One region of the Rhodomicrobium lacus genome, then DNA from elsewhere that is predicted to be linked to it. Evidence: riboswitches for the same ligand, from Rfam matches in the RefSeq annotation. Region 1 holds a riboswitch; each other region holds the start of a gene.
The links. Region 1 has a riboswitch for cobalamin ahead of EK416_RS15630 (FecCD family ABC transporter permease). Riboswitches for the same ligand answer to the same signal wherever they lie in the genome.

Region 1 (3,271 bases):
CGCCCCGGATTCGATCAGCCGTCCGTCTTTCATGACCAGCACGCGGTCCGCAAACCGCGCGGCAAGGCCGAGATCGTGCGTCACCACCAGCACGAGCGCACCGCCGAGCGCCGTGTCCCGAAGCAGCGCCATCACGTCGAGCTGATAGCGCGGGTCGAGGGACGCGATGGGCTCGTCCGCCAGCACGACCGGCGCTTCGACCGCCAGCATACGGGCGAGCGCCACGCGGGCCTTCTCGCCGCCGGACAACTCGGTGACGGGGCGGTCGGCGAGCGCGCCCAGATCGGCGGCGGCGATGGCACGCGCGACGGCTTCGGCGTCGCGGGCCGGGAGATTCGCGGGATCGGTCGCGCCATGCGGATAGCGGCCGAGCGCCACCACATCGCGCACCGGCAGCGGCCAATGCACCGCGTGGCCTTGCGGCAGATACGCGAAGCGAAGGGCGCGCTCGCGGATCGGCAGCGCCGCCGCGTCGCCGCCGCCCGCCCGGATTTCCCCGCGCGACGGCACGAGCCCCGCGAGCGCGCGGAGCAGCGTCGTCTTGCCCGCGCCGTTCGGGCCGATCACGGCGGCGAGGCAGCCGCGCGGCAGGTCGAACGACACATCCGCGATGAGGTCGCGCGCGCCGAGCCGGACACCGAGACCGCGCGCCGAGAGATAAGCCGCGCTCATGAGAGGCCGCCCGTCAGTGCGCGGCGGTCGCGCACGATCAGATAAAGAAAGAAAGGAACGCCGATGATCGCCGTCAGCACGCCGACTTTTATGTCGGTCGTCGACGGAATGAGGCGCACGGCGATGTCGGCGGCAAGAAGCAACGCCGCGCCGATGGCCGCGCTCGGCAGCAGCAGCCGCGCGGGGTCGTGGCCGACGAGCGGGCGCGCGAGATGCGGCGCGACCAGGCCGATAAAGCCGATGGTTCCCGAAACCGCCACCGCGCCGCCGACACCGAGCGCCACGCCCGCGATCACCGCGAGCCGGAGCCGCGCCACATCCACGCCGAGGCTTTGCGCCGCCTCTTCGCCGAGGCTCAGCGTCCGAAGCGCGTTCCTGTTGGCGAGCAGGATCGCCGCGCCCCCAAGGATGAAGGGAAGCGCCAGCGCCACATGCTGGAAACTCCGGTCTTCGAGCGAGCCAAGCAGCCAGAAGGTGATTTCGAGCGCGGCGTAAGGATTCGGGGCGAGGTTCACCGCGAGCGCGGTTCCCGCGCCCGCGAGAGCCGAAAGCGCGAGGCCAGCGAGGATGAGGATCAGAAGGTTTGCGTTGCGGCCCGCCACTGCGAGCAGCACGAAAACCGACGCGAACGCCGCCGCGATCGCCGCCACCGGCAGGGCGAAAGACAGCGCATCGGCGAGTCCCGTTGCGATCACGACGACCGCGCCGAACGCCGCAGCCTGCGGCGCGCCGAACAGCGCGGGCGAGGCCAGCGGGTTGCGCAACAGCCCTTGCAGCGCCGCGCCGGAAAGCCCGAGGATCGCGCCGATGGCGAGCGCCAGCACCGCGCGCGGCAGGCGGATTTCCTGCACGATGATACGTTGCGGCTCGGTCCCTGCGCCGAACAGCGCCGCCGTAACCGTATCGGGCGAAAGCGCGACCGGCCCCGCGCCGAGCGAAAGCACGGCCAGCAGCGCCGCCACCGCGAAGAGCGCCAGCATCGTCACCGGCCACTTGCGGCGCGGCGCGAGCACGGCCGCTTTTACGGCCGAATCCGTATGGGGAACCTGTAAAATGACATCCTCCGCCGACCCGCCGTCGCACGTTGCGTGTCCAGAGCGTTTCATGCGACGGAGGCCGCTTGCACGCGTCGAGACAACAGTTACAGCGCCGGCCGGTCTCCTGGCTCGCGGGTCGTGGCCGCCATCGCCTTCCCGAACGCACGCGTTCAGTGGCTTCGATGACGGCTCGCCGCTTACAGTTGCGGGGGAAGCCGCGGAATCGGGATCGAGCGTCCCTCACCGCGTTCCCGTTTCACCCGCTTGCGCGGGCACCGGCGCTCGATGCGGCCTATCATAAAGCCAAAGCGACGGCAATGCGACGGGCTTCCCGTCGCGTGCGATCAGGCGAGCCGCATATGGCTTGTGCGTGGCACGGCGGCGGGGCTCCAATGCCCGACCCCGTGGCGGAGAATTTCCGCGCAGGGCGCAGGCGGCATCTCCGGCGGCACGTCCTGCCCGAGAAAGGCGAGTGCCCGCCACAGTAGGCGGCTATCGGCGGGGGTCGGCAGTTCCTTCGCGTGCGTCTGCTTGGAAAGCTTGCTGCCATCGGCGTTGAGCGCGAGCGGCAGATGCATGTATCGCGGCTCGGGCAGGCCGAGCAGCCGTTGCAGCACGATCTGCCGCGCGGTGTTGTCGAGGAGATCGGCGCCGCGCACGACATCGGTCACAGCCTGAAAGGCATCGTCGACCACCACGGCGAGTTGATAGGCGAACAGCCCGTCGCGGCGCAGCACCACGAAATCGCCCACGGTCGCAGCGACGTCCTCGCGCTGCGGACCGAACACGCGATCGGCGAAGTCCACGACGCCAGCGGGAACGCGGAGGCGCACGGCGGCATCGTCGCGCGGCGCCGTGAAGGCGTGGCATGTGCCGGGATAGACCGCGCCGCCGATCCGGGCGAGATCGGCCCGTGAGCAGCGGCACCAGAAGACGTTTCCCGCGCGCCTGAGCGTTTCGAGCGCGTGCGCGTAGGCATCGAGCCTCCCGCTCTGAAACAACACGTCGCCGTCCCACTCGAAACCGTAAGCCCCAAGTTGCGCGAGGATGCGCGCCGCCGCCCCCGGCATCTCGCGCGGCGGGTCGATGTCTTCCATCCGCACGAGCCAGCGTCCGCCCGCAGCGCGCGCATCGCAATAGCTCGCGACGGCGGCGACGAGCGAGCCGAAATGCAAGGGCCCCGTGGGCGAGGGCGCGAAGCGGCCGATATGGGTCATGCCGCAACCCGTCGCGCTCGACTAATTAGCGAAAGGTTCCGCGCCTTGATTGAGAATAGATAGGTATCTATCATAAACGAATATTTTATGTCGTCCCTTTCCTGTGGCTTCTTTTGTGATGCCAAGACTTTCAAGAGCGTTCAAGGCGCGCAACACGGTTGGAAGCGCAAGATCGCAGTCATCCTTTATTCGGGTTGTGTTCGTGACGGGATACCTCTTCATGAAGTCATACACAGTGAACACACTTGCTGCGTGTCTGCCTGAGTTGACTATTCTCTCCTTATCTTTCGCAAACAAAGCAAGAATATTTTTTGCCGTGTCTGTAGCTTGATTTGCCGTTTCGGC
Region 2 (3,271 bases), 310 kb from region 1:
GCGTGTGGATCTGCGTTTCGTTGGCGACGCCCGAAGACGCGAGACGGAACGCATTGATCGCCCAGTCGAGATAGGTCTTCCAGTCCGCGCGGCGCAGCGGCAACCCCTCGCGAAGCGCTGCCTCGTCGATCTGGATCATCGGCGCGCCTGCCTTTTCGAGGTCGGCCACCTCGTCGCGGATCGCGAGTGCGATCTGCCGGCAGGCGACGCTTCTCGCCACATCGTCGCGCACGAAGGACCAGTTGAGGATCGTGACCGGCCCGGTGAGCATCCCCTTCATCGGGCGGTCGGTCTGCGACTGCGCGAAGTGCCACCAGCCGACCGTCATCGGCTCGGGGCGCGATACATCGCCATAGAGGATCGGCGGGCGCACGCAGCGCGAGCCGTAGGACTGCACCCAGCCGTTCTTCGTGAACGCGAAGCCGGAGAGCTTCTCGCCGAAATACTGCACCATGTCGTTGCGCTCGAACTCGCCATGCACGAGCACGTCGAGGCCCACCTCTTCCTGCCAGCGGATCGTGCGCGCGGTTTCCTCGCGAAGGAACGAGTCGTATTCGGCTTCAGTCAGAGCGCCCTTGGCGTGGGCGGCTCGTGCCTTGCGGACATCTGCCGTCTGCGGGAAGGAGCCGATGGTTGTCGTCGGGAACAGCGGGAGGCCGAAGCGGCGGCGTTGAACGGCGGCACGCTCGGCATAGGGCGCGCGACGGAGCGCCATCTGCGGCGTCACGGCTGCGAGCCGCTGCCTTACGGCTGCGTCATGCACCTTGGGCGATGCGCGCCGCGCGGCAAGCGCTGCGGACGCGGTTTCGAGCGCGGGCGCGACTGCCGCACGGCCTTCCGAGAGCGCGCGGCCGAGCGCGGAAAGCTCTCCCATCTTCTGCACGCCGAAGGCAAGCCAGCTTTTCACGTCGGCGTCGAGATCGCGTTCAAGCTCCAGATCGACCGGTGCATGCAGGAGCGAGCAGGACGGCGCAAGCTGTATGTGATCGGTGCCGCGCTTCGCGACCACGGGTTCCAGCCGGTCGAGGATCGCGGCCAGGTCCGCGCGCCAGACGTTGCGGCCGTCGATCACGCCGAGCGACAACACGAGGCCGCGCGGCGCTTTCGCCAGCACATCGTCGAGTTGCTGCGGAGCGCGTGACAGATCGAGATGCAGCCCCGCCACGGGGAGCGAAAGCGCGGTATCGAGATTATCGCCGAGCGCGCCGAAATAGGTGGCCAGCATGATCTTGAGGCTCGGCAGCGCATCGGCAAAGCGGCGATAGGTCGTCTTCAGCGCGTCGCGCTCGGCGGCGTCGAGATCGAGCACGAGGCACGGCTCATCGATCTGCACCCATTCCGCGCCGTTGGCGGCGAGGCGGCGGAGCACGTCGAGATAGACGGGGAGCAGGGCGTCGAGCAGCGTGAGCGGGTCGAGCGCGGGATCCTTGCTTTTGCCAAGCTTGAGAAACGTCACCGGCCCAAGCAGAACGGGCCGCGTTTCATAGCCGAGATGCTGCGCCTCGCGATATTCGTCAACGGCCTTCAGCGAGGCCAGCGTGAAGCGTTGCCCCGCTGTGAACTCCGGCACCATGTAATGGTAATTCGTGTCGAACCACTTCGTCATCTCCTGCGCGGGCGCGCCGTGGTTCGCGTGCGGGCAACCGCAGGCGCCTTCGCCGTCCGCTCCCTGCGATCCCCGCGCCATGGCGAAATAGGTGCCGAGGGTGACGCCGCCGGTTTTCCATCCGTAGATTTCAGGAATGGCCCCGACCATCACGCTCGTGTCGAGCACCTGATCGTAGAAGGAGAAGTCGTTCGACGGAATGACCGTCACGCCCGCTGCCTTCTGTCGCGCCCAATTGTCGGCGCGAAGCCGGGCCGCTGTCTCGCGAAGTTCCTTCTCCCCGATCCTGTGCGCCCAGTAGGCTTCGAGCGCGGTTTTAAGCTCACGGCGCGGTCCGATGCGCGGCGTGCCGAGCGTTGCGATTTTTATGCTGGAAGACACGTTCTAACCCCATTGCGTTGGGGCAAGGCTGTGATGGGACGCGCGCGAACGCCGCCAGTCGGCGGGCCGCAACCGCTCCACCGGGACACCCCGCCCGAGGACTTCGATTTCGTCGCGGCAGGTCTCCTGGCTTGCGGGTCGTCGCTTCGGCCCGTCTTCCCGAAGCGATTGCCTCAGTGACATGGGTGGGCCGAAACTCGCCGCTTACAGTTGCGGGGGCAGCGCCGGACTTGCACCGGCTTCCCTCTTGGCCACGGGCTATGCGCTCGCAGACCGCGACGGAAAATGAGTGTGATCGAGATCGGCACCGTCGTCAATCTCGATATAACGACATCTTTATATGCCGATGTCGATCTATGTTTGCGGCAGCACCGTCCGCACGATGGAGGCGTCGAGCGCCTCGTAGCGGGCGAGGCCGATGGTGTCGTAAAGCTCGGCGCGAGTCTGCATTTCGGGGAGCATCGCCTCCGTGCTGCCGTCGCGCGCGAGCGTGGCGTAAAGCTTCGCCTGCGCCTTGTTCGCGACCCGAAGCGACGAGACGGGCCAGATGACCATCGCGTAACCCCACGCCTCGAACTGTGCTGCCGTGAAGTGCGGCGTGCGGCCGAACTCGGTCATGTTCGCGAGCAGCGGCACGCCGGGCAGACGCCGCGCGAATTCCTGGAACATGGCCGCGCTCGTCAGCGCCTCGGGGAAGATCGCGTCCGCGCCCGCCTCGACGTAAAGCCGGGCACGCGCCACGGCCGCGTCGATCCCCTCGCTCGCGGCGGCATCGGTGCGCGCCACGATGACGAGATGGCGGCGCGCCTTTGCGGCGGCGGCCACCTTCGCGGCCATGTCGCGGGCGTCCGCCAGCTTCTTGTCGTTCAGGTGCCCACATTTCTTCGGCAGAAGCTGATCCTCGATATGCACAGCGCCCGCGCCCGCATCCTCGAAGGTGCGAACCATATGCATGACGTTCAGCGCCTCGCCATAGCCCGTGTCGCCATCGACGAGCAGCGGCAGGCCGCTCGCCCGCGCGATCTGGCGGATGAAGAACGCGACCTCATCCACCGTGATGATGCCGAGATCGGGCAGCCCCATGGACGCGGTCATCGCCGCGCCCGAGAGATAGAGCGCATCGAAGCCCGCAGCCTTCGCTTGCAGCGCCGCCATGCCGTTATGCGCGCCGGGGAGTTTCAGGATGCCCCGACGCTCCAGAAGCTCGCGGAAGCGGAAGCCCGCCGTCTGGTCGGGCAGGTCGAAACCGTTGAGATAAGGCATGTCCGCTCCCTACGCCGCACG
Region 3 (3,271 bases), on a different contig from region 1:
GCCGAAGGTGCTGTGATGGTCGTTACGACCGCCGCCAGTCAGCGTAAGTCCTTTCAGCGGCTCGACTGAAAGCTGGCCGAACACGCCGGCAAGATCAGCTTCATGCTGAACGGTGGAAGCGGTTTTTGCGGTTTCTTCCTGATAATCGGCCCCAACGGCTGCTGTGGCCCAGCTCGTCACCTTCGCAGTACCCAGATAATCGACCTTCCAGCGGTCCCCGTCATAGGAGTCGGCAACGATGGAGCCCATGCCGGGAATGGCGTTCCAGTTGTTATCGTATGCGGCGCTCCAATATCTCGTATCTCGATCAAGCCGCATTCCCTGAAGCGAAACGGTATTGACCAAAGCGCCATCGAAGAGCGTCACCTCGGTCCCCAGACGGCCGGATTGCTGACTCGTGAGAGCCTGTGTCCCGGGCCATCCATCCTTCGCCAGACCATATCCGTCATAGGAACTGTCGTATTTGAGGTTTGCATCAACAGAACGCGCGGCAAAGAATACCTTCACCTCGTTCGACACCTTATATTCGCCGGACCCGCTGAAGGTCAGGTTTCGATAGCTGTCGTCTTCGCTGCCAAGCGCGGCGGCCGAAAAGCCGTCGCTGCGCACGCTCTGGACCGTGAAGCGGGCGTAGCCGTTTTCGGTGCCGTAAGCCGCGCTCGCGGTTCCGCGCTGTGTATTATAAGCGCCTGTTTCGCCTGAGCCCGAGAGCGATGCTCCAAGTACGGGGCGTGCCGTATCGATTGCAATGACGCCGCCGACCGCCTGGCCGCCATAGAGCAGGCTCTGCGATCCCTTCAGCACTTCGATGCGTGCGACGTCCCCCGCGAGGACGTGCTCAAGAGCCGTGGAAACCTGTGTGCCGGTCGGATCCGATACGTCGATTCCATCGACGAGCACCTTCACATTGCGGCCGTAGGCGCCCCAGATCGAATAGGTGCTGGTGCCGCCCAAGCCCGTCTGCGCCACGGAAACGCCCGGCACCTGCGCGAGGTAATCCTGCACGTAGGTGCGGGACTGCGCCTCGATCTCGTCGCGCGTAATGACCGTCACCGCGGAGCCGACCCTGGAGATGTCGGTTGCGACGCGGTTCGCGGAATAGATCACGTCCTTCGACGGCTCGCCGGGAATGGCATCCGGCGCGGGTTCGGCGGCACCCTGCGCAACGGCTGGAGCCTCCTTCTTTTTCTTCGGAGCGGCGGCTTTCTTCTTCTGCTTTTCGGCCCCGTCCTTCTTCACGACGACGGGCGGCAGGGTATCGGAACGGGCGGCGGTTTGCGCCTGCGCATTCGCGGCAAACGCGACAAGGCTGACGAAAGCGACACAGGAGCGGGCGCGCGGGTATAGAGCGGGCATATTGGGCCTCGTGGAACGTGACACGTCACCACGAACCAAAGTCAGGAACGCCGCGTTGAGCGGATTCCAAGCCCCCATCAGGACACCCCGCCCGACGTGTTCGCGCGTGACCACGGCTGATGGCAGGTCTCCTGGCTCACGGGTCAAAACTCAACGCCGCCTTCCCGGTTTCCCAGTGGCCTTTGGCGCATCGCTCGCCGCTTACAGTTGCGGGGGCAGCCGCGGATTACGGACGTCGTCCCTCACCGCGTTCCCTATTATCCTCATCGGAGGACCATCGGCTTAAGGCATAGCTTGCATGAAGCTTGCGCCGCAATCACGCAAATGCCGCAATTCGGCATGTTACGCGCAAGCTGTGGCGCGTCGGCCACAAGCTGTTCAAGCATGCAACAGTTGGCGCAAATAGCCGTAGCTCCAACGGCGCCCGCTGCCGCTTGGGGGGCGCCGCATGAAACGCATGATTAACGCTGCCCTGCTAGTTTTACGAAAATCGTCTCGTTGCGTGGAGGGAGGCGCTGGCATGGCAGGCGCTGAAACCGAAAGTACTGTTGCGTCAAAGGGAGTGGGAGGCATGACGTGTGCTGATATCACGCGTTTTGTAATTATCATCAGCCTCGGCGTACTGGCTTTCATCACATTTCTGGTCGCGGGCACGCTTATCGGGCTGATGTGGCTCGACAGCTGGTCCTGCGGGCAATGCAAACAATATCCGGCGGGAATTTACATTCTTGGGGTTCTCGGGCTTCTGATCCTCGGCTCGATGGGGCAGGAGGCGGGCGAAGCGCCGGAGACATGGCGCAACTGGGTCGCCGCTCATATCCAGACGCTGATCATCCTCGCGCTGATCCTTGTTACCTTCGTGCTCGTCGTGAACTGGTGGTGGTGGTTCGGCTAGACGCGGCTTTGTGCGGCGGCGCCGCGCCTCGCTCGTGGACCGAAAACTCGGAAGCAAAAGACGCGTTTCGCAGGTGCCCACGACTGGCGGCGACGGCGCAAAATTTGAAGATCGGAGAGGCAGCTTGAACGGTCTGAGGCCCGCGCTTACCGAAGCGAACGCAATGTAAGCGACTTCGCTCGCGTGCGTCTGCGGCATTTGGCGAAGGATCAAAGCGACGCGGGGGCGGCCGAAAGCCGTTGATACCCGAAAAACGCTGGCCTACTGTCCGCTACGGCGTTCGAATAAGGATGCCCAACTTCACAATCGAGCCGGGTTAAACCGCCCGGCTGCGGTAAGGTGAGACTTATAAAAGGGCCTCGCGCAAGCAGCGCGCCCGAAAAGAAAGAAATTGCATGCGCCCCTCGAAACGGCAGGCCGGCGACCTTCGCCCCGTGAGTTTCCAGCGCGCCTTTTCGCATCACGCGGAAGGATCGTGCCTTATCAAGTTCGGCAACACGCATGTGCTTTGCACGGCGAGCCTCGAAGACCGCGTGCCGCCGTGGCTGAAAGGGCAGGGACGGGGCTGGATCACGGCCGAATACGGCATGCTGCCGCGCGCAACCTCCGACCGCACGCGCCGCGAGGCGACGACCGGCCATCAGTCCGGACGCAGCCAGGAAATCCAGCGTCTGATCGGGCGGTCGCTCCGCGCCGTGGTCGATCTTCAGGCGCTCGGCGAACGCCAGATCATGGTCGATTGCGACGTCTTGCAGGCGGATGGCGGCACGCGCACCGCGTCGATCACCGGCGCCTGGGTCGCGCTGCACGATTGCTTCCAGTGGATGCGCGCACGCGACATGCTGCGCGGCGAGCCCATGAAGGACAACGTCGCGGCGGTCTCCTGCGGCATCTACAAGGGGGAAGCGGTTCTCGATCTCGATTATCCCGAGGATTCGGATGCCGAGGCGGATGCGAATTTCGTCTTCACCGGCAAGGGTCAGATCGTCGAAATTCAGGCGACGGCGGAGAAGGGCGCGT

Region 2: another riboswitch for cobalamin. It lies ahead of metE (5-methyltetrahydropteroyltriglutamate--homocysteine S-methyltransferase); the one in region 1 lies ahead of EK416_RS15630 (FecCD family ABC transporter permease).
Region 3: another riboswitch for cobalamin. It lies ahead of EK416_RS00895 (TonB-dependent receptor plug domain-containing protein); the one in region 1 lies ahead of EK416_RS15630 (FecCD family ABC transporter permease).

What each region holds. Positions count from the first base shown of each region.
Region 1 covers NZ_RZNF01000012.1:1,362,491-1,365,761, forward strand. The annotation lists gene EK416_RS15625 (ABC transporter ATP-binding protein) at 1-672, opposite strand, end outside; gene EK416_RS15630 (FecCD family ABC transporter permease) at 669-1,652, opposite strand; cobalamin riboswitch at 1,807-2,004, opposite strand; gene gluQRS (tRNA glutamyl-Q(34) synthetase GluQRS) at 2,054-2,926, opposite strand; gene EK416_RS15640 (Fic family protein) at 2,948-3,271, opposite strand, start outside.
Region 2 covers NZ_RZNF01000012.1:1,667,604-1,670,874, forward strand. The annotation lists gene metE (5-methyltetrahydropteroyltriglutamate--homocysteine S-methyltransferase) at 1-1,987, opposite strand, end outside; cobalamin riboswitch at 2,087-2,280, opposite strand; gene prpB (methylisocitrate lyase) at 2,342-3,250, opposite strand; gene prpC (bifunctional 2-methylcitrate synthase/citrate synthase) at 3,260-3,271, opposite strand, start outside.
Region 3 covers NZ_RZNF01000002.1:39,586-42,856, forward strand. The annotation lists gene EK416_RS00895 (TonB-dependent receptor plug domain-containing protein) at 1-1,356, opposite strand, end outside; cobalamin riboswitch at 1,461-1,650, opposite strand; gene EK416_RS00900 (hypothetical protein) at 1,928-2,251, shown strand; gene rph (ribonuclease PH) at 2,647-3,271, shown strand, end outside.